Regions from separate parts of the Secundilactobacillus malefermentans genome, predicted to be linked through region 1. Evidence: predicted binding sites of a transcription regulator. Region 1 holds the regulator's gene; the other holds the start of a gene.

The links. The regulator CtsR, encoded in region 1, represses protease genes until heat stress. The targets are predictions, from matches to a motif close to TTGGTCAAAAAAGGTCAAANA.
Region 2: FGL90_RS01340 (ATP-dependent Clp protease ATP-binding subunit) is a predicted target of CtsR. The motif match lies at 1,220-1,240, and genes of this name have one in related genera.

Annotation. Positions count from the first base shown of each region.
Region 1 covers NZ_CP042371.1:360,334-372,194, reverse strand. Annotated here, with positions in the region: gene FGL90_RS01945 (amino acid permease) at 1-589, shown strand, start outside; gene FGL90_RS01940 (tagatose 1,6-diphosphate aldolase) at 724-1,776, shown strand; gene FGL90_RS01935 (deoxynucleoside kinase) at 1,869-2,501, shown strand; gene serS (serine--tRNA ligase) at 2,785-4,062, shown strand; tRNA gene FGL90_RS01925 (tRNA-Val) at 4,379-4,451, shown strand; tRNA gene FGL90_RS01920 (tRNA-Lys) at 4,455-4,527, shown strand; tRNA gene FGL90_RS01915 (tRNA-Leu) at 4,548-4,631, shown strand; tRNA gene FGL90_RS01910 (tRNA-Thr) at 4,667-4,740, shown strand; tRNA gene FGL90_RS01905 (tRNA-Gly) at 4,747-4,818, shown strand; tRNA gene FGL90_RS01900 (tRNA-Leu) at 4,832-4,917, shown strand; tRNA gene FGL90_RS01895 (tRNA-Arg) at 4,947-5,020, shown strand; tRNA gene FGL90_RS01890 (tRNA-Pro) at 5,048-5,121, shown strand; partial or broken gene spxB (pyruvate oxidase) at 5,587-7,332, shown strand; gene FGL90_RS01880 (FAD synthetase family protein) at 7,430-8,302, shown strand; gene FGL90_RS01875 (CtsR family transcriptional regulator) at 8,466-8,933, shown strand; gene FGL90_RS01870 (ATP-dependent Clp protease ATP-binding subunit) at 8,951-11,449, shown strand; gene gorA (glutathione-disulfide reductase) at 11,499-11,861, shown strand, end outside.
Region 2 covers NZ_CP042371.1:247,014-258,874, reverse strand. Annotated here, with positions in the region: gene FGL90_RS01340 (ATP-dependent Clp protease ATP-binding subunit) at 1-1,167, opposite strand, end outside; gene FGL90_RS01335 (IS110 family RNA-guided transposase) at 1,563-2,801, opposite strand; gene FGL90_RS01330 (hypothetical protein) at 3,163-3,351, shown strand; gene FGL90_RS01325 (phosphocarrier protein HPr) at 3,525-3,791, shown strand; gene ptsP (phosphoenolpyruvate--protein phosphotransferase) at 3,791-5,515, shown strand; gene FGL90_RS01315 (glycosyltransferase family 4 protein) at 5,761-6,939, shown strand; gene FGL90_RS01310 (glycosyltransferase family 4 protein) at 6,963-7,985, shown strand; gene FGL90_RS01305 (lysylphosphatidylglycerol synthase transmembrane domain-containing protein) at 7,986-9,014, shown strand; gene FGL90_RS01300 (LTA synthase family protein) at 9,148-11,205, shown strand; rRNA gene FGL90_RS01295 (16S ribosomal RNA) at 11,686-11,861, shown strand, end outside.

The DNA.
Region 1 (11,861 bases):
TTTGGCAACGGCAGCCAGCGTCATGAATGCGGTTATTTTGACGTCCGTCATTTCTGCAGCAAACTCGGGAATGTACGCTTCCACCAGAATGTTGTATTCGTTGTCAGTTCAAGGATACGCGCCGTCAAGTTTTATGAAAACAACACGAAATGGCGTTCCACTCCGAGCACAAATTGTGACAACCATTGTTGGGGCGCTTACCTTTATCGCAAGTATCGCAGGCCCACAGATCTATATTTGGCTAGTATCGGCTTCAGGATTAACTGGCTTCATTGCGTGGTTAGGCATTGCGTTGTCCCACTATCGGTTCAGAAGAGCATTCGTTAAGCAGGGCCATCAGCTTAGCGAACTGAAGTATCACGCAAAGTGGTTCCCATTTGGCCCGATATTTGCGTTAATTCTTTGCGTGTTAATTATTGTTGGCCAGGACCTAAGCGCGTTTAAAAATTTTGATTGGCAACAAATATTAGTGACCTATTTGAGCGTTCCATTGTTTATTGGTCTATATAGCTATTACAAGATTAAACATCATACGAAATTAATTTCATTAGAAAAAATAAACCTCTCTCATATCTTTGAAAGAGACTGATATATAAGGAACTGTCGCACACCTTTATTTTAGATGAGGTGTGCTATTTTTGCTATTTCTATTTAATATTCTTGCTTTTTTAAAGGACTATATCCATAATGGTATACATATTAATAACCTACAGGAGTGAGACTATGACAATGAAGCGAATTTCCAAAGGTAAATTTGAACGCATGAATCGATTAAGTACGGAAAATGGCATTATTAATGCACTGGCACTTGATCAACGAGGCTCAATCGTTAAAATGATCAAATCTGGTACGGAGCGAAACGGCAAACGATTTAATATGGATTTGGTTTATGACTTTAAAAAATTAGTTGCGCAAGAATTAAGTACTGAAGCGTCAGCAATGTTGATTGACGAAGAGATGGGTTTTAAAGCAATCGAAGCTAAGGATTCAAACACCGGCCTTATCATGTCGTACGAGCAAACTGGGTATGACGTTGATACACCTGGCAGGTTGCCCCGATTTATTGAAAATCAATCTGCTCAAATGATGGTTCGGAAGGGTGCGGATGCATTAAAAGTGCTTTTGTACTTTAATCCTAACGATCCGGCAGAAATTCAAGCCACCAAGAAAGCGTTTGTCGAGCGGTATGGAACCGAAGCTGCGGCTGCGGACATTCCAACCTTTTTGGAAATTATTACCTATGACGATAAGATTGGTGGCAGCAAGTCTCGCGAATTTGCAAAAGCAAAGCCAGAGCTTGTTTTACGTTCCATCTCTGAATTCACAAAGCCACAGTATCACGTCGACGTTTTGAAGCTGGAAGTGCCGTTCAATCCAGATTATGTTGCTGGTTTAACGGATGCTAACGTTGACCCGGTCTATGAAGAAAAGGACGCAAAGGACTACCTCCATCAAATGAAGGGACTCGTCACTCGGCCATACATTTTCTTAAGTGCCGGTGTGCCAACGCCCGTTTTCCAAAAGGAATTACAACTTGCGTCAGAAGCTGATTCAGGATTTTCAGGAGTGCTCAGTGGGCGAGCAACCTGGATTGAAGGAATTGATGTTTACTTAAATGAGGGCGCTGACGGACTGACAAAGTGGTTGGATTCCAAAGGGAAGCAGAATATTCACGATTTAGCTTCCATTCTTAGTGAAGGTGCAAAGCCTTGGTACAGCGTCTATGGTGGCTTAGAAAATATTGATGTATTTGATGCTAAAACGGTAATCGATTAAAAATGTTTGGGGGATTTGCCACGATATATTGCATTTTGCCACTCGGATGGTACAATATATTGTGTTGAATTTAATCTAAAGGAGAGACCCCCATGCTTGTATTATCTGGAACGATCGGGGCTGGTAAAACCAGTCTTACTAATTTATTAGCGACACATTTACACAAACCTGCATTTTATGAATCCGTAGATGACAATGAAATTTTGCCATTATTTTACAAGGATCCGAAAAAATACGCCTTTTTGCTACAAATTTACTTTTTAAATAAGCGATTGGATAGCATTAAGAAAGCCGCTTCTGATGACCGCAGCATCTTAGATCGTTCTATTTTTGAGGATTCACTCCTGTTCCATTTGAATGCAGACTTAGGTCGGGCAACTAACACTGAAGTATCAATCTATGATTCACTCCTAAGCAACATGATGGAGGAATTACCGGAAGATACCCATAAGAAAAATCCTGATTTATTGATTCACATCAACATCTCGTTTGATACCATGTTGAAGAGAATTAAAAAGCGCGGACGTTCTTATGAGCAAGTTGACCAAGATCCCAGCTTATTCGAATATTATAAAGAATTAGATGAACGCTATAGTGACTGGTACGAAAACTACGATAAGTCAGATAAAATTCAAATTGATGGCGATAAGTATGATTTCGTGGAAAATCCAGGCGCACGTGGGCAAGTGCTTCAGCTAATCGATCAAAAAATTGCAACTCTGTAATTATTTGAGAAAAATTATTAAATAGCGTATGATACAGGTAATTATTAAACGCGATGTACCTAAGTAGAGTGTTAAGAGAGATAGTGGCCGGTGTGAACTATTAGACTCGAATTCCAGTACGTTAATGCGGGCAGGTAATGCTGCACGGTGAAAGCCGTTATTTTCATGAGTGTATAGGTAAGCTTTATCTATGAACTTGGGTGGTACCGCGAAGACCTTCGTCCCAATATCTGGGAGAAGGTCTTTTTTGATACCTAAAAATAAATGAAAAGAGGAAATAAGGATGTTAGATTTAAAAATGATTCGTCAAGAAACGGACTTTGTAAAAGAAAAGTTGGCTACTCGTGGGATTAAGGCAGAGGAAATTGATGAGCTCTTAGCTTTGGACCAGCAGCGTCGGGACCTTATCGTCAAGAGTGAGGGCATGAAGGCGACCAGAAATCAGGTTTCTGATGAAATTTCACAACTTAAACGCAACAAGGAAAGTGCAAACGACAAGATTGCTGAGATGCAAAAAGTCAGCAAAGATATTAAAGCGCTGGATGAAGAACTTGTTGAATTGGAAGTGAAGGTTCAAGACAAGACGTCGCGCTTACCAAATATTCCAAACGACAACGTTCCGATTGGATTGACTGAAGAGGGTAGTGTTGAACTTCGTAAATGGGGCGATATTCGTCACTTTGATTTCAAACCAAAATCTCACTGGGAGATTGGTGAAGATCTGGGAATCCTGGATTTTGAACGGGGTGCTAAGGTTTCTGGTAGTCGATTCCTGTACTACGTTGGCCAAGGAGCAAGACTTGAACGAGCACTCTACAACTTCTTCCTTGATCAAAATCAGGAGGCAGGCTTTAAAGAAGTTTTGCCGCCTTATATGGTAAATGCCGCCTCAATGTACGGAACTGGCCAATTTCCAAAATTTACCGAGGACGTTTATAAGCTTGAGGATGAGGATGAAATTTTAATTCCAACGGCTGAGGTTCCTTTGGTGAACTACTATCGCGATGAAGTGATACCAGCAGAAAAATTACCCGTGCGGTTTACAGCTTTGAGCCCAGCGTTTCGTTCAGAGGCTGGTAGTGCCGGCAAGGACACTCGAGGCCTTATTCGGTTACATCAATTTAACAAGGTCGAAATGGTTCAGTTTACGAAGCCAGAAGATTCATGGGAAGCACTTGAGATGATGACAAATCATGCTGAAGAACTTCTCAAATTATTGGGAATTCCGTATCACGTTATCACACTGACAACGAGCGACATGAGCTTCACCGCCGCAATGACTCATGACTTGGAGGTTTGGTTACCATTCCAAGATCGTTATCGTGAGATTTCAAGCTGTTCAAATACGACCGATTTTCAGGCTCGTCGTGCCCATATTCAATATCGAGATGAAAATGGTAAGCTACAATACGTAAATGCCTTAAACGGCTCAGGATTGGCAGTAGGAAGAGCAGTTGCTGCTATCTTGGAGAATTACCAGAATGAAGATGGAACTGTTACGATTCCTGAAGTACTCCGTCCATACATGGGTGGCGCAGAAATTATTACTAAGGAAGACTAAGTTATAAAATTGAATTTTGTGAGGCCCCGTTTGATTCAACAAACGGGGCCTTTTTTAGTGGGCGGAATGCTGTTAAGAAAGGCGTTTATGAATAAAAGTAACGTTTCAGTAAATCAATTTAAAAAAAGACTAGCGTTTTAAATTCAAAAAGTGTAATATATTTATTGCTGGAAGAAATGGTTTTCATTTATTGACTGAATATCTATTCAAAAAAGATTGAAAGTTTGTTGACAAGCTTTTTCCTAGATGATAAACTAGGATAGTTGTTTCGGAGATGTCGATCGTAATGTTCACCATTTTTGAGGCGTATGTACATGGAGGATTAGCTCAGTTGGGAGAGCGTCTGCCTTACAAGCAGAGGGTCACAGGTTCGAGCCCTGTATCCTCCACTTGAGCCGTTAGCTCAGTTGGTAGAGCATCTGACTTTTAATCAGAGGGTCGACAGTTCGAGACTGTCACGGCTCATTCCCAGTTTATAACACCATGCGGGTGTGGCGGAACTGGCAGACGCGCTAGATTTAGGTTCTAGTGTCTTTAATGACGTGGGGGTTCGAGTCCCTTCACCCGCACTTATACCTTATAGTTTATAATTAGGTATGCATATGCCGACTTAGCTCAGTTGGTTAGAGCGCTTCACTAGTAATGAAGAGGTCGGGCGTTCGAATCGTCTAGTCGGCATCATATGCGGAAGTAGTTCAGTGGTAGAACATCACCTTGCCATGGTGGGGGTCGCGGGTTCGAATCCCGTCTTCCGCTTTATACCAACCCTGCCGGGGTGGCGGAATTGGCAGACGCACAGGACTTAAAATCCTGCGGTCAGTGATGACCGTACCGGTTCGATCCCGGTCCTCGGCATTTTTACAATTTAATATTTTTATTATTATGCACCCATAGCGCAACTGGATAGAGTGTCTGACTACGAATCAGAAGGTTGTAGGTTCGACTCCTACTGGGTGCATTTTTTGTTGTATTCAGATAGCAAAAGCGGGAAGTAGCTCAGCTTGGTAGAGCACCACGTTCGGGGCGTGGGGGTCGCAGGTTCAAATCCTGTTTTCCCGATAATGATAAAAAGTTAGAAAGCACTGGTCTTTTAGGCCGGTGCTTTTTGATTGTCCAGAAATGAACAGGTAAAACAAATTGAAAACGCTTTATTAACGGTATTTTGAATCTAAAACCGATTTTTGTGAAAAAATAATCACAAAGGGAAACCTAAAGTTACACTAGCCAACCAATTTGCTTACAATTTGGTGTGAAGTGGTGAAACCCTTATATATCATGCCTTATTAGCCTACTTATTTGGTCAAATAGTGATTTGACTTTGAAATATTGAGAACTATACTAAGATTTGTAATTGAGTTTGTGAAAGTTAAACCGCTTTCAAAACGGTTGCTCTTTACAATTCGACGAACTAATTAACAATGTTTGAAACGATCCACAACAAACCCCACCTTCAGTATTTTTAAAACAAATTATGAAAGCGATTTAATTGTCCACGTTTTAAATAATTGCAAGGAGGAAATTTTCATGGCAGATAAAATTAGTGGCTCAGATGCAGTCCTCAAAGTCATTTAAGACTGGGGCGTTAATCACATTTACGGGTTACCAGGTGGCTCATTTGATTCAACAATGAACGCTATCCATAATCAAAAAGATCATTTCAATTATATCCAGGTACGTCACGAAGAGGCTGGTGCTATTGCAGCTTCTGCAGATTATAAGTACACAGGCAAAATTGGTGTCTGCTTCGGTTCAGCTGGCCCTGGTGCCGTTCATTTGATGAATGGTTTATACGATGCAAAGATTGACCGTATTCCATTATTGGCAATCGTTGCTCAAGTTCCTACATCTCGCATGAACATGGATTTCTTCCAAGCTACTGATGAAGAGCCAATGTTTGATGATGTTTCTGTTTGGAACAGAACCGCTATGACTGCAGAAAGTCTTCCACAAATGGCTGACGAAGCAATTCGTCAAGCATATGAGAAGAAGGGTGTCGCTGTTTTGACCATTCCTAAGGACTTAGGCTGGGCAGAAATTGATGATACTTACGTTTCAAATGCTAAGTCACAAGTTACGCCTCTTTATCCAGACCCAACTCCAGAAAGTGTTTCTGAAGCAACTAAGTTAATCAAAGATGCAAAATCACCAATGATTTACTTTGGTTTAGGTGCCAAAGATTCAGAAGAAGAATTAAAGGCTGTTTCAGAAAAATTCCACATGCCTCTTGTTTCTTCAGTACTCGCAAAGGGTATCTTGGATGAAGATTATCCAGCATACTTAGGCTCAACCGGACGTGTTGCTCCTAAGCCAGGTTCAGAAGCTGGATTCAGTACTGACTTAATTCTTTGGGTTGGTAACGATTCTCCATTTAGTATCTTCCTATTTAATAAGAAAGCTAAAGTTATCCAAATTGATATTGAAAGCGAAAAATTGGGCAAACGTCGCTCAGCTGATGTTGCTATGTTGACTGACTCAAAGAAGGCCTTGAAGGCAATTCTTGATGCCGGTGAAGACAAGCCAGCTTCAGACTTCTACAATGCATCTATTGCTAACAAGAAGAACTGGACTGAATGGCAAGACAGCTTCAAAGACAGCGATGAGAGTCCTGTTCGTCCAGAACCAATCTTTGACGTTATTAACAAGACTGCTAGCGATAAGGCCGTATTCAGTGTTGATGTCGGTAACGTTAACATCAACTTCGAACGTCTAATTGATATGCACAGTGACCAAAAGTGGAGTACTTCAGGTAAGTACGCAACTATGGGCTGGGGTGTTCCAGCATCTATTGCTGCCAAAGTTAACTATCCAGACCGCGATGTTTACAGTCTAAGTGGTGATGGTGGTTTCGCAATGCTTACTGAAGAAATCTTAACTCAGGTTAAGTACAATTTGCACATCGTAAACGTTGTCTTCAGTAACTCAACTTTAGGTTACATTGAAGCAGAACAACGTGATGATACTCACCAACCACAATCAGGTACTGAAATTGCCGATACTGACTGGGCAAAGGTTGCTGAAGGTTTAGGTGCCGTTAGCTTTACTGCTCGCAACAAAGCTGAGTTCCAGCAGGCTATCGATGAAGCTGCTAAGACTGACAAGCCAGTTGTTATTGACGTCAAATTAACACACAAGATGCCATTTACTACTGAGCACATGTTTATCGACCCATCATGGCAAGATAAGAAACAAGTCGATGAGTTTGTTAAAACATATGACGCACAAGCTTTGAAGCCATTAAGCTACTTCTTGAAGCAAGCTGCAGCTAAATAACAATCGATTAAAATGATGATTGTACCCGGGAAAGTTGAATTTTCGTTTTGGAAATTCAGCTTTTCTATTACATAAAATTAATTTGGGAGGGATAAAGATGCAAGTTGACTACTTGAGTGATGATGAAGCCTTAAAAGGTCAAACTAAACCAGAGACTGTTCTCGTACTTGGCTTTTTTGACGGCGTCCATCGTGGCCATCAACATGTTATTCAAACGGCACGCAAATTGGCCAATAAATACCACTTACCGTTATCCGTGATGACGTTTGATCAGCATCCTTCCCAAATTTTTAAAACAGCATCTTCCGAAAACTTTAGGTATCTGAATACGGTCGACCAAAAAGTTACGCAAATGGAAAAGAACAAAGTTGATTGCTTATATATTACGAGGTTCACGAAAAAATTTGCAAGCCTATCACCTCAACAATTTGTCGATCAATACATTGTGCAGTTAAACGCCAAACTGGTCGTGGTTGGATTTGATTACACGTTTGGGGCGGGTGCTAGTGCAACGGGCGATGACTTAAAAGGCTATTCTCATCAGCAGTTTGATGTGAAAGTGGTGCATAAATTGACGCATACGGATGTGAAAGTGAGCTCAACTCGAATTAGAGCGTTGATCAAGGCCGGTAAAGTTGAACTGGCGAACACCTTGTTGGGATATAAATATGAAACGAATGGTCGGCTAATCAAGGCTACTGATGGTCAATATGGCATCGAATTAACGAACTCATTGCAGCAAATTCCGACTGCTGGTAGGTTTGAGTGTCAGATGCTGTACGGCAAACGACCATTGTCGGTGTTCGTGGAAATTAGCGCTAAGGACGGCCTCCTAATCATTAGGAATCAAAAAATGGTAGACGCCATCAACGTGAAGCAAAATCAATTAGTGAGTCTTAAATGGTTGAAATTAATTTCTGAAAGTTCAGCGATGACTCGCCGTCAGCATTTGTTTGAAATATCAAATTAAGACGATTATATATAGAAGAAAGGCAAACTTTTTTGGGTTCACTCAAGAAATGGTTTGTCTTTTTAATTGTCGGTTAAATTTCAGTCCTATTTCTTTGCATTTTTGGAAAACATTCGTATAATAATAGTCAACATTAGTCAAACAAAAGTTGGGAGGGAATAACGTGCAGGGTCAGAATATTTCCGATATTATCGAAAAGTATCTGAAGCAAATTTTGGCGGATTCCGAGCAAGTTGAGATTAGTCGTTCCGAAATTGCTAATCTATTCAATGTTGTTCCATCTCAGATTAACTATGTTATGAAGACTCGTTTTACGATTCAAAATGGGTACATCGTTGAAAGTAAACGAGGCGGTGGCGGTTACATCCGTATCGAAAAAGTGAATTTGCTGGATGATGTAGGTGTAATCGATTCCTTAATTGGGACGATTGGGGAATCCATTTCTCAGAGAGATGGGCTCGCAATTGTGCAAAATTTGTACAATAATGAAGTTGTAAACAGGCGAGAGGCCAATTTAATTTTAGCAGCTATTGATAAGCAAACTTTGGCAGCGGACGATCGCATGCAGGAAAATAGTTTTAGAGCGCGAATTTTGATTGGAATTTTGAATCATTTACGTTACGAGAGCTAAGGAAGAGAGGATTTTATATGGATAATTTATTTACTCCCAGCGCTAAAAGCGTTTTGGTATTGGCTCAAGAACAAGCAAAGTACTTTAAGCATCAAGCAGTTGGGACAGAACACCTCTTACTTGCCCTGACAATTGAAAAAAATGGGATTGCAAATCGGGTCCTAGATCAGTTTTCCATTACCGAAGATGATGTGAGAGAAGAGATTGAACGGTTTACTGGCTATGGAACAATGACCAGCGTCAGCAAGGAATCTTACTTACCATATTCACCAAAGGCCAAGGATATTCTTGCTCTTGCTGGAGAAGAAGCTAAACGATTGGGAGCAACAAAAATTGGAACAGAACACCTTTTGCTGGCCCTCTTAAGCGATGAAACAATTTTGTCGTCTCGAATTTTAATGAATTTAAACTTAGATTTGACTCAGACTCGTCGGGTCATTTTACGTAAATTGGGTGTTAGCGAAACACAAGCAAAACGAAAGAGCAATCAGCGTCAGCGCAAGCAACAGGGTGGAACACCAACCTTGGACTCTTTGGCACGTGATTTAACCCAAATGGCCAAAGAGGATCGAATGGATCCAACGGTTGGCCGTGCTAAGGAAGTTAAGCGGGTCATCCAGATTCTAAGTCGCCGAACCAAGAACAACCCCGTTTTAATTGGGGAACCTGGTGTTGGTAAAACAGCGATTGCTGAAGGACTTGCGCAAAAGATTATTGCGGGCGACGTTCCGGAAGACATGCAGCAAAAACGATTAATGATGCTTGATATGGGATCATTGGTTGCTGGAACTAAGTATCGTGGTGAGTTTGAGGATCGCCTCAAGAAGGTCATTGATGAAATTTACAACGATGGCCAAGTCATTCTATTTATTGATGAATTACACACGTTAATTGGTGCTGGTGGAGCTGAAGGCGCAATTGATGCCTCGAACATTCTGAAGCCTGCGTTAGCGCGAGGCGAACTTCAAACCATTGGTGCAACAACACTTGATGAATATCAAAAGTACATTGAGTCTGATGCTGCCTTGGAGCGTCGTTTTGCGACGGTTCAGGTAGATGAGCCAACGGAAGATGAAACGGTTGAAATTTTGCATGGGCTAAGACCAAGATACGAGGATCATCATCACGTCAACATTTCTGACGATGCTTTGGATCAAGCTGTTAAGCTCTCTAGTCGCTATATTAGTGACCGATTCCTGCCTGATAAAGCAATCGATTTAATGGACGAAGCAGCTGCAAAGGTCCGTATTGACCATATGGGACAACCAAGCAAGCTGTCTAAACAGGAAGATGAATTAAGCGATTTGCACGATAAGCGCGAGGCTGCTATCTTAGATCAAGCTTTTGAAAAGGCTGCTGAAATTCGTGATCAAGAAGTGAAACTCGAAGCTAAGATTCAAAAGAAGCAAGAACGAGCAGCGAAACAAAATGATGAAGGTCAAAACTACTCACTGACTGTCAGTGCTGAGGATGTGGCCGAAGTAGTTGCTGAATGGACAGGAGTTCCAATTACGCAACTTCAGAAGAGCGAAAGCGACAGACTCATTAATTTGGAATCAGTTCTCCACAAACGAGTGATTGGACAAGAAGAGGCTGTTTCGGCGGTTTCTCGTGCCATTCGACGTGCGCGAAGTGGTCTGAAGGATCCGAATCGTCCAATTGGGTCATTTATGTTCCTTGGCCCCACTGGTGTCGGAAAAACGGAACTTGCCAAAGCCTTGGCTGAAGCAATGTTTGGTTCAGAAGACAACATGATTCGAGTTGATATGAGTGAATATATGGAAAAGTATTCAACTAGTCGATTGATTGGCTCAGCGCCAGGATACGTTGGGTATGATGAGGGTGGACAATTAACGGAAAAAGTTCGCCAGAAGCCATACTCAGTTGTGCTATTTGATGAAGTTGAAAAGGCTCATCCTGATGTCTTCAACATTTTGCTCCAAGTTCTTGATGATGGATTCCTAACTGATTCAAAGGGTCGCCGTGTTGATTTCCGGAACACAATTCTAATCATGACGTCTAATCTCGGTGCAACGTTGCTACGAGACGAAAAGACAGTTGGATTTGGTGCTGAGGATAAGGCTGGCGATTATAAGGCAATGGCTGATACCATTAAGCAGCAATTGAAACAGTCATTCCGTCCCGAGTTCTTAAACCGAATTGATGAAACAGTTATTTTCCATTCATTGAACAAAAAAGAACTTCACCAGATTGTGAAGTTGATGACCAAGAACATTATTAACCGCATCACGAATCAAGGAATTGCAGTTAAGATTACGCCCGCTGCAATTGATGTCATTGCGGGGGCTGGGTTTGACCCAGAGTACGGTGCCCGTCCAATTCGACGTGCATTACAAACGAAGCTGGAAGATAAGCTTAGTGAGGAATTGTTAAGTGGCCGATTGAAGGCGACTGATCAAGTCACAATCGGAGCTAGACAGGGCGACATTACCATTACGGTAAAGGAACCAAAGGCTAAAACCGATAAAGGGAATCAACCAGTGACAAGCAAATAATAGGAGGGCTGAGACAATTGTCTCGGCCTTTTTTATGGAGGAAATTAGGATGCAAACTAAAAAAGTAGACTATATTGTAATCGGCGGGGGATCTGGAGGCATTGCGTCAGCTAATCGTGCAGCTGAACGAGGCGCAAGCGTTCTGCTTTTTGAACCAAACCAAATTGGTGGGACCTGCGTCAACGTTGGGTGTGTTCCTAAGAAAGTTATGTGTCAGGCGGCCAATCTAATCTTGGATGAAAAATTAGCCCCAGATTATGGCTTTAGTGAACCTGCAATGACGCTTAATTTTGACCAATTTGTGGCAAACCGATCAGCTTATATTGACCGGATACACACTAGCTACTTTAACGGATTGGACCATAATGGGGTTATTCATTTAAAGCAGGCAGCAACCTTTGTGGATGGCCAT
Region 2 (11,861 bases), 110 kb from region 1:
CTTCGCTTTTTCAAGTTTCGTGACTTGATCACGATAATAAGCTGCTTTTTCATAATCTTCCTGCTTTAAGGCGTTTTGCTTTTGAGCTTCGGCATCCTTAACCTTTTGCTCAATATCCTTGGGATCAACCACATTAATCGTTAGGTTCTTTTTTGAACCGGACTCGTCAAGTAGGTCAATTGCCTTATCAGGTAAGAATCGATCTTGAATATAGCGGTCGGAAAGTTTGACTGCTGCTTCAATTGATTCATCAGTGTAATGAACATGGTGATAATCTTCATACTTCTTTTGAATACCCTTTAAAATTTTGATAGCTTCTTCGGGGGAAGGTTCATCAACTGTAACTGGCTGCAGCCGTCTAGCAAGTGCTTGATCTTTTTCAATATCTCTGTATTCATTTAAAGTTGTTGCACCAACTAGTTGGAATTCGCCGCGGGCAAGGGCGGGTTTCAAAACGTTACCTGCATCCATGCCGCCCTCAGCATTTCCAGCTCCGACAATTTCGTGAATTTCATCAATGAAGAGAATGACGTCAGAATTTTCTTGGACTTCCTTCATTAACTGTTGCATTCGCTGCTCAAACTGACCTCGAATTCCGGTTCCTTGAACAAGCGAAACAACATCTAAGCGAATAATTTGTTTGTTAATTAGTTTTTGTGGAACGGCGCCTTCAACGATTTTTTCCGCGAGGCCTTCAACAACCGCTGTTTTACCAACACCGGCTTCACCGATGAGAACGGGATTGTTTTTGGTTCTACGATTTAAAATTTCAATGACCCGACTAATTTCCTTATCTCGACCAATGACAGGATCAATTTTTCCATTTTTAGCCATTTCAGTTAAATTCGTTCCAAATTGACCAAGTAGGGTACCACCGTTTTGACCGCCGTTTCCTCGACTGGCTTGGGTAGGCGGAACCTGTTGCTGAAAATTAGATTGGTTGGAATTTGGTTGAGATCCGCCTTGCATTGCGCGGAAGATATCGTCTAAGTTACCGAATCCAAATGGATCTTGTGCCATTTGACTACCTCCATTTTCAATATTTCCTTGTTGGTTTTTAAGAAGCTGATAACAGTTCTGACATAAATCGACCTGTTGCCTTTGACCATTCACATTAACAAATAGATGAATGGTTGCTTCACGTTCGTGACAGTTCTGACAGAGCATTTTTAAGCTCCTTTCTGGTTCACACCAAAAGTAGGATTGAAGGTCTTGAAAAAGTTTGACCTTCTTTGACCTTTATTTTTATTATACCCGTTTCGAGTTAGAGTGCAACTTTTAGAACTCAATAAGTTAGCCCGTTAATCGGAACTTTTTGGAACTAGCAGTCAAACACAAGCACTGCTAATTACGTTTAGTTTTACTTCAATCTGTCCCATAATGCAACTATTTAATCTTCAGATGAGTTTTCTACTATAAATAGGGTAAAATAGCCTTGTGGTAATAAGTCAAGAAGGTGATAAGCCTGAAAGCCCGTAAAATTTGTTAATTTAGAGCATATCTACCCCAGCCCGCTGAAAGTAAGAATTTCACCGAGCTACGCTCGTTTCCGTTATCGTCATTTATTCAGCTATACCAGTTTCTGGTGGTACGTAAAGTTGATTATTTCGAATTAGAACGTCTACTAATCTAACCAACTTACGTGCTGTTAAAACGGCAGCTCGTTTGTGACGATACTTAGGAACCTCTTTATATTTTTTTTGATAGTAACGTTGGAATGTTGGATCGTAACGTCTTACTGAGTTGGCAGCTTCAACTAAGTAGTAACGTAGATATTGGTTACCCTTACGGGTACGAGGAGTGGATTGCCGGATACTAGTTCCTGATTCATGTGGCATCCAAGCTAAGCCAGCATATTTAGCAATGTGACTTTCATTTGGAAAACGAGTTATTTGACCAATTTCGGATACAATACCCGCCGCAAATACGGCACCGATTCCAGGAATACTAGTGAGACATTTGATTTCGGTAATTTGCACTGAAAGTTGTTGAATTGATTTATCGAGCTTTGTAATTTGTGCTTGAAGTGTACGAATAATTTCAGCATAAACCGCCAGAATTGAATCTACTGATTCAGTAACTGCTTTAGATAGTCGATAGGAAGACCGAACGGCCTTCTTAATGGCTTTAGCTACTTCTTCTGGATTACCAAATTTACCATGACCTAGCTGTTGTAATTTAACAGCTAACTGATCTAGTGGCATTGCAGCAGCTTCATCTAGACTTAGTTCTTCATCAGTAATTAAAGACATCATCGTCGAACCAAAAACAGATGTGGGTAGTGTTTGATCTAAGGTATTGCAGCGATAGTAGAGATTATTTAAAAATTGATTTTTAGCATCTACTAGTTGATGAATAAGATGATACCGTTCCCTGGTTAAGCGTTGTAATGCCATATATTTTTCCTGACGCACAACTGATGTTCCCAATGGTTTCACACGAATTAATTCGGCTAACTGTTTTGCATCTACCTCGTCGGTTTTACCATCATCAAACAATTCACTAAAATGATGAGAAGTGTAAGGATTAATGGTAATAACCTCGAGCTGATTTTTTTGTAACTCTTGGTCTTCAGACAGAAACGTAGTTGGATGAAAATTATAGACAGAAGTTGCCTCCATACCAACGATTACCTTTTGGTAATCCGATAATTTGGTTTCTGCAAGAATAGCTTGTTTGATTTGAGAAGCACCGTTTAAATCATTACTTGCCTCATCCTGAAATAGGCATTGGTCATCTGAGTTAATTGCACAATAACTTAGATTAAGTTTACCAACGTCAATACCAATAAATAAGTTCATGGGATAGGACCTCCTTTCACTTTTATTTGATTGAATAAGCTTAGGTGCTGCATGATGTTCCCTAATTACAATTCTACGGGCATCCTCGCAATATAAGTAGACTAGACAGAAACTAATTTAGCTGCGTTTTCACGCGAGTGAAAACAAATCAATTCAGTCACTACAGCTTGTGGTTTGCGGTTGTTCGAATTGCCTGGGCGGCATGCTATTAAAGCAGATTAAACTGCAGGAGGAATTAAGCCTATACCAGTTGGACCTAAATCCAATGAACAACTAGAGAATATCACGCAACATCTAAACATTGAACAAAAAACTAAAAGATATTAATTTTAATAATACGAGGAGGAAGAGAGGTGATAAGATGGCGAGGGATTATGTTGCACTGCTAGAACAGCTTAGAAATGGTCAGATTGAAGATTTTGAGGTAGAGCCGGATGAATTTATGGCGTTTCATGATGCCTATCTTGCGGCAGATGATCGTAAAAAAATTGTTGGCAAGGCTCAATTAGGCGGTAAAGTTCAATATATTTACGATAGAGAAGAAAAGTAGAACTAGCCATAATGAAAGCGTTTAATGAAATGCTTGTATTTTTAGGCAAGAATTGCTATTCTTAAAGTTAAAGGCACGGAAATTCAAGGGTTTCTTAGCGTTTTCACAATTGTGGCTAGGCTTGAAATAGGTGTCTAAATAAATCAGATAAAATTTAAGGAGATCGATTAATTATGGAAAAACGCGATTTTCACGTAACTGCAGAAACAGGTATCCACGCACGTCCAGCAACACTTTTGGTTCAATCAGCAAGTAAGTTCAATTCAGAAGTTACCTTACAATATGGCGACAAATCAGTTAATTTGAAGTCTATTATGGGTGTTATGTCATTAGGTGTTGGTCAAAATACCGACATTACTATTTCAGCTGAAGGTGACGACGAGAAAGATGCCATCGAAGCTATTTCAGAAACCATGAAAAAAGAAGGCTTATCTGAATAATGAAAAAGGTACTAAAAGGAATTGCTGCCAGTGATGGTATTGCAATTGCGAAAGCTTATCGATTGGTAGATCCTGATCTATCATTTAGTAAGCAAACGATCACTGATGTTGATGGTGAAGTGCAGAAGATGCAAGACGCAATGGATGCTTCAAAGGCTGAGCTTGAAATCATTAAGAGCAAAGCTAAAGAAACTTTAGGCGAAGAAGAAGCTGAAGTTTTTGAAGCACATATTACAATTCTTTCTGATCCAGAAATGATTGGTGCAATTAACAAAGAAATTAGTGATCAAAAGGTTAATGGAGAACAAGCATTAACTGATGTAACTGACCAGTATATTTCAATGTTTGAAGCAATGACTGATAATGCCTACATGCAAGAACGAGCCGGGGATGTCCGCGATGTTCGTAAACGTGTGCTATCTCATTTGCTTGGTGTCGAACTTCCAAATCCAGCTTTAATTAACCGACCAGTTATTGTTGTCTCACATGATTTAACACCAAGTGATACAGCACAATTAGATCGAAAATACGTTAAGGGCTTTATTACGGATATCGGGGGCCGGACATCACATTCAGCCATTATGTCTCGCACACTAGAAATACCAGCCGTTGTTGGGTCAGGAGATGCAACCAAGACCATCAATGAAGACGATGTTGTCATCGTTAATGGTTTGGACGGCGAAGCTTTGGTGGATCCTACTGATGAAGAAATTGCTAAGTATGAAAAGAAGGAACAAGATTACTTAAAGCAAAAAGACGAGTGGGAGAAGCTTAAGACTGCTGAGACGCTTTCAAAGGATGGTGTGCATCACACCATTGCTGCAAATATTGGAACACCTCAAGATATTCAGGCTGTTCTTGATAATGGAGCCGAAGGGATTGGCTTATTCCGAAGTGAGTTCCTCTATATGAATTCTGCGGAACTGCCAACTGAAGATGAACAATTTGAGGCATATAAATCTGCTGTTTCAAAGCTAGATAATAAACCAGTTGTTGTTCGAACAATGGATGTTGGTGGCGACAAGAAGCTTCCATATTTACCACTTCCTGCTGAAATGAACCCATTTATGGGCTATCGAGCAATCAGAATTAGTTTGGATCGCGATGATATTTTCAGAACGCAGTTGCGCGCATTGTTGCGAGCTTCTAATTTTGGAAACTTATGGATTATGTTCCCTATGATTGCAACGCTGGATGAATTCCGTGCAGCTAAGGCTATCTATAACGAAGAACGTCAAAAGCTGATTGATGCAGGTCAAAAAGTTGGCGACATTAAGTTGGGAATCATGATTGAAATCCCTGCAGCAGCTGTTCTTGCAGATCAGTTTGCTAAAGAAGTGGACTTCATGAGTATCGGAACGAACGATTTGATTGGTTACTCTATGGCTGCGGATCGTACGAATGAACGAGTCTCTTATTTGTACCAACCTTATAACCCTGCTATTCTTCGGCTAATTAAGCACGTTGTTGACTCTGCCCACAAAGAGGGTAAGGTTGCTGCAATGTGTGGTGAAATGGCTGGAGATCAAATTGCAGTTCCATTATTACTTGGAATGGGATTGGATGAATTCTCAATGAGTGCAACTTCAATTTTGAAAACACGTTCGCTGTTCAAGGAACTTGATTCAAAGAAGGCTGCAAAATTAGTTGAGAAAGCATTACAAGCTCAAACAAATGATGAAGTTAAAAACATGGTAGAAGAAGCCATGGATAGTTTAAAATGATTTTTAATAAATAAATCGTATTTAGGAGAGTCGAGACTATTTTGTCTTGGCTCTTTTTTATTGAATCTTTATAATTACTAGCAATCCCAAGTAGACACGGTTTGATAATTAAGATTTGGATGAATGTCTCGTAAACGTTGAAACATGTTTGCAATGAAAAAGGCAAACCAATATAATTAAAGCAATTGAATTGAATCGAGATATTAACTAATCAAGTAAGCAGCAAGACTTAGGAGGGAATCAACGTGAACATAGGGTTATTTACGGATACTTACTTTCCTCAAGTGAGTGGCGTTGCTACTTCAATTAAGACTTTGAGAGATGAATTGGAAAAGCAAGGCAACCAAGTATATATATTTACCACAACGGATCCACACGTCGATAAGGATACGTACGAGCGGAACATATTTCGATTTCCGAGTATCCCATTTGTTTCATTTACAGATCGCAGAATAGCAGTTCGGGGACTGTTTCATGCATACGAAATTGCGAAAGAACTAAATTTAGATATTATTCATACTCAAACTGAGTTCTCGATGGGCTGGATTGGAAAATTTGTCGCAAGAAATTTAGAGATACCATGTATTCATACCTACCACACGATGTATGAGGATTATTTGCATTACGTTGCGAAGGGGAAACTACTGAAACCCGTTCATGTTAAACAAATGACATTAGCGTTTTGCTATCATATGACGGGGATTGTTGCGCCAAGTGAACGAGTACTTGATACATTGACGTCTTATGGCGTAAAAACACCCATTCGAATTATACCGACAGGGGTTGACTTACATAAATTTGAGCAACCAGATTCTGAAAACTTGAGGAAACAATTGGGGTACCAGCCAGAGACACCAGTTATTTTATCGTTAAGCCGGCTTGCATTTGAAAAAAATATTGCAGCGGTTATTGATGGCATGCCAGAAATCCTGAGCACTGTTCCTAATGCACAACTATTGATTGTTGGGGATGGCCCCGCAAAAGAGGCGTTGGAGGATCAGGTTAAACAGCTAAACCTTCAGGAGAATGTAAAATTTACTGGAGAAATTGATAATAACAAGGTGTTCCACTATTACCATATGGCCAATGTTTTTCTGTCTGCCTCAGATTCTGAGTCACAGGGATTAACGTACATTGAAGCGTTAGCGGCTGGATTGAAAACGGTCGTTAAAAGAAGCCCTTACACAGAAGAGTTGCTAACTGATCGAGCCTTAGGGGCTAATTTTGATAAGCCTGAAGAAATGGTGTCGTTAGTCACAGACTATTTAATAAATGATAAAAAATATGAAAATCAGGAAATTTTGGATAAGCGGCTTTCAGAGATATCATCGGATACTTTTGGTCAAAACATCATTGAATTCTATCAAGATGCAAGATTGTCATACGAAGATGTACATGAAAGCTCAGAAGGAATTAGTGATTAATAGTAGATGGGGAGACTCTGGAAATGCTAAAAATTAATATGTTTTCAACAGCTGATAAGGTTAAGGGACAGGGGGTTGGAAGTGCTTATCTTGAACTAGTCAAGTTACTTTCTAACCGTGCAAAAAATAAGTTATCTGTTGAAATAAATAAATATCGTAAAGCTGATATTAGTCATTACCATACAATCAACTTTCCTTTTTTTCTGTCTACTTTTTTTTCGTTTTTAGGAAGAAAAATAGGATATGTGCATTTTTTACCGGAAACGCTTGAAGGAAGTCTGAAAATACCGCAGCCGTTTCGATCAATCTTTTATCACTACGTCATTGCGTTTTATAAGCGGATGGATCACTTAGTGGTTGTAAATCCTACTTTTATTCCAAAATTAGAGGCGTATGGAATCAAAAAAGAGGATATAACCTACATTCCCAATTTTGTTAGTCGTACAGAATTTTATGAATCCAGCGCTGAAGAAAAAAAGAAGTTACGCTTGAAGTATGGATATACAAAGAAATTTATTGTTTTGGGTGTTGGTCAAATACAGGAGCGAAAGGGTCTTTTCGACTTTATTGAATTAGCCAAGCGACTACCTAACATACAATTTATTTGGGCGGGGGGATTCTCATTTGGTCGCATCACGGATGGGTATTCTGAACTAAAAAAAGTTGTCGATAATCCACCGGAAAATCTTAGTTTCCCTGGAATTGTAGATCGAAACAAGTTAGTTGATTACTATAATTTAAGCGATGTTTTTCTTTTACCATCCTATAGTGAGCTATTTCCAATGTCCATTTTGGAATCATTTAGCACCGGAACCCCAGTTCTATTACGAGATTTAGATCTGTATCCAGCGATAATTGAAGACGACTACGTTCCAGCAAAAGATGTTAACGAAATGTTTGATAAGTTGGTTGAGTTAGAGAGCTCACCAGAAATGATTACTCATTTTCAGGAAGTTGCAAGAAGTGCTGCTGCCTATTATTCGGAAGATCGACTTGTAAAAATATGGGAAGATTTCTACCGGGAACAAGCCAAAGAGGGTAAATAAGTGACTAGAAGAAATAAAATCGTTGTAGCCATTATGTTTTTGTTTGGTCTTTTGGTCATTGGGCTATCGCTAAGAGATGTCGACTTTAAAACGCTGATGCATGATTTAGTCAACATTAGCCCATACTGGATGTTCGTTGCAGTAATCTGTATTTGTCTATACATTGGAATTGAAGGTTATATTGTAAAGGTGTTTATGGACGACCGATTAGAAGGGTTTACCTTTAAAGACGCTTTACGAATTCCGATGATAGAACAGCTATTTAATGGCATTACTCCTTTCTCATCGGGTGGACAACCTGCTCAATTATTTGCGATGCTCCAAACTGGTGTGGATGGCGGTCGTGCTAGTTCTGTTTTATTGATGAAGTTTGTTGTTTTCCAAGGCCTAATTGTTATTAATTTTTTAATTAGCTTGATTATTGGGTTCCATTACTTAGCATCAAAGCTGAGCTACTTGTCGCTATTTGTTATTTTGGGATTCTTAATTCACTTGGCAGTCATAATTGGACTACTATTAATTATGTATTGGCCATCGTTTACAAAAAGGTTAATCCGAATTCTCCTTGTTCCGGTTAAATGGTTTTCAAAGGATGACAAATATCAGGAACAACAGAAAAAATTTGATAGTAAAATTGATACCTTTTATCTAGAAAGTGTGAGAATTGCCCACCGTTGGCCGTTGCTTTTAAAGGTAATTGGGCTCACTTTTCTCCAACTGTTCTTCTACTATTTAATTCCATACTTCATTATGCTTGCGTTAGGTTACTCGCAGGTAAATATCTTAATGGTAACAAGTTTGCACGTGCTCATCGTGATGGTCATATCGTTGTTTCCGATTCCTGGTGGTGCAGGGGGAGCAGAATTCAGCTTTGAGGCGCTATTTGCGAGTTTCATACCTAGTCATAGCAAATTAGTTTTGGCTATGATACTATGGCGGCTGCTGACTTATTATTTTGGAATGATATCTGGATTAGTTGCCATGTGGATTAAGCCAAATAAGGTTCAGGAAAATAACTCGGACAAATGATCGAATGTGAACTGTGGAAAGCAGGCCTTACTTCAGGATAGTTTGAAGTTTTGCTGAAGAATTCTGTTAGAAATTGATAATTTCTGAATTTCAGATATAATTTAGCTTGTTAATATTATGCGGAGGCTCGAATATGTCGAACTTTTTTAAAAAGGTATTAGGAAAAAGGAACTCCATATGGGGATTTTTCTTTCTAACTATTGTTCTATTTTGGATTAAAACCTATATTGTTTATCAAACTGAATTTACGTTGGGCGCTAAAGGAAGTGTTCAAGAGTTTTTGTTACTCATAAATCCAATTCCTGCAGGCTTACTGATATTTGGAATTGCTTTATACTTCCGTGGACGCTTGGCCTATTGGCTGATGATGATTATCAGCTTTTTGGAGTCAACCTGGATTTTTGCAAATATCGTTTACTATCGAGAATTCTCGGATTTTCTTTCTGTCGGTATTATAAAAGGATCTGGGGATGTATCGAATAATTTGAGTAAGAGTCTTAGTGAAATCATTCATCCGAGTGACTTTGCAGTCTATTTAGACGTCATTCTCTTAATCTTGTTGTTAGTTTTTAAGGTGATCAAGATTGATAAGCGACCATTGAAACGCAGATATGCCTTCACAATGACTGTGGTGTCGTTAGGTTTAATAGGTGCCGAGTTTGGGATGGCTAATGCTGATCGATCTGGTTTATTGACTCGGACATTTGATAATAATTACATTGTTAAGTACCTTGGTTTAAATGAGTTTGCTGCGTTTAGTGCCTATCAATCGCAAAAAGAGAGTTCTACAAGAGCTAATGCAAGTTCAAGCGATATGCGTAGTGTCTTGAAATTCTTAAAAAAGAACCGCGCTTCTGCAAATACCGAATATTATGGTACGGAGAAGGGCAAAAACGTGTTTGTTATTCATTTGGAAAGCTTTCAGCAGTTTTTAATTGATTATAAGGTGGATGGTAAGACAGTTACGCCTAATTTAAACAAGTTTTTCCATAACAAGAATACGTTGAGTTTTGACAACTTCTACAATCAAGTGGGCCAAGGGAAAACTTCCGATGCCGAAATGATGCTTGAGAACTCTTTATTTGGTTTATCTCAGGGGTCAGCAATGACCACCTATGGAACTCAGAATACATTCCAGGCCGCACCGTCAATTTTAGATCAAAATGGATATACGACGGCGGCGTTTCACGGCGATGTCCCTAGTTTTTGGAATAGGGATAACACTTATAAATCATGGGGATATGACTACTTTTTCAGTTCTAGCTACTATAAGCAAAAGGCAGAATATAATGTAGGCTATGGAATGAAGGATAAGATATTCTTTGACCAGTCTGCAAAATACCTGCAGCAATTACCACAGCCTTTCTATGCTAAATTAATCACGCTTACTAATCATTACCCATATGAAATTGGGAAAGAGGATACAGATTTTCCAGAAACTAAGACGGGCGACAAGACTGTTGACTCATATGCACAGACTGCCCACTATTTGGATCAATCGTTTGGTGAATTAATTAGCTACCTTAAAAAGGCGGGCTTATATAAGAACAGTATGTTCGTTTTATATGGTGACCATTACGGTATTTCAAACAATCACCGACCAGCAATTGCAAAATTACTCGGAAAAAGTAAGATTACTAGCTATGATTTAGCTCAATTCCAGAAAGTACCATTTATGATTCATGCAGATGGACTAAAGGGCGGCGTCAATCATACGTACGGTGGTGAAATTGATGTTCTACCGACGTTGCTAGACTTATTAGGCATAAAAAATACCACTACTGTTCAATTCGGAAATGACTTACTCTCTAAAAATCGGAAACAACTCGTTGCATTTAGAAATGGTAATTTTGTCAGTCCGAAGTATACGAAAGTTGGGACAACGGTTTATGATACGAAGACAGGAGACGAATTAAAGCTTACAAAGCAGCAAAAGGCTGACGTCTCTGCCTTACAAAACCATGTGACAACTGAGCTATCACTGTCGGATCGTGTAATTTATGGCGATTTGCTCAGGTTCTATGAACCAGATGGCTTTGAAAAGACTAATAAGAAAAAGTATAACTATAAGTTGGAAAACGGCTTAGATCAATTGAAGAAAGCACAGAAAAAAGAGCCGACAAGTGCACAAGCTAAGAACAAGGGGAAAGTAACAGCTGAGTACAAGACTGATGCCCCCGAACTTAAATGAATGAATTTACATGGAATACAATCAAAACTGATTGTCTTCTTTTTATTTAATTTCATTAAAATCAAAATATGCTCTTGACCAGAGTGACAATTGTTGATAAGATATTACCTGTTGTGATTCATTGGGAACGGCAATTGATGCCGATTTACGAAATGAAAAATTTTCTAAATCCAACTTCAAAAATGCTTGACAATGATGAGCAACATTTGATAAGATTTAATAGTTGTCGATTTCCAGTAGTCAGCAAACGAAATTGAATATTTATTCAATTTCGAGCTTGACTTTCCAGACACAGTATTTTATACTTATTAAGCTGCTTAGTTGTTATGAGCGGCGAGAATAGACCTTTGAAAACTGAACAAAGTTTCGACGAATCAAATGTGCAGGGCGATTCAACCCATCGAGGTTGGATCCAAAATGTAACAAACGAAGTCAATTCGTAAGCAACAAAAACAAATAATGAGCTAAAGCTTATCATTTTAAAATGAGAGTTTGATCCTGGCTCAGGATGAACGCTGGCGGCGTGCCTAATACATGCAAGTCGAACGCATCCCGTTGATTTGAAGTGCTTGCACTGATAATTAACATCGGATGAGTGGCGAACTGGTGAGTAACACGTGGGTAACTTGCCCAAAAGTAGGGGATAACATTTGGAA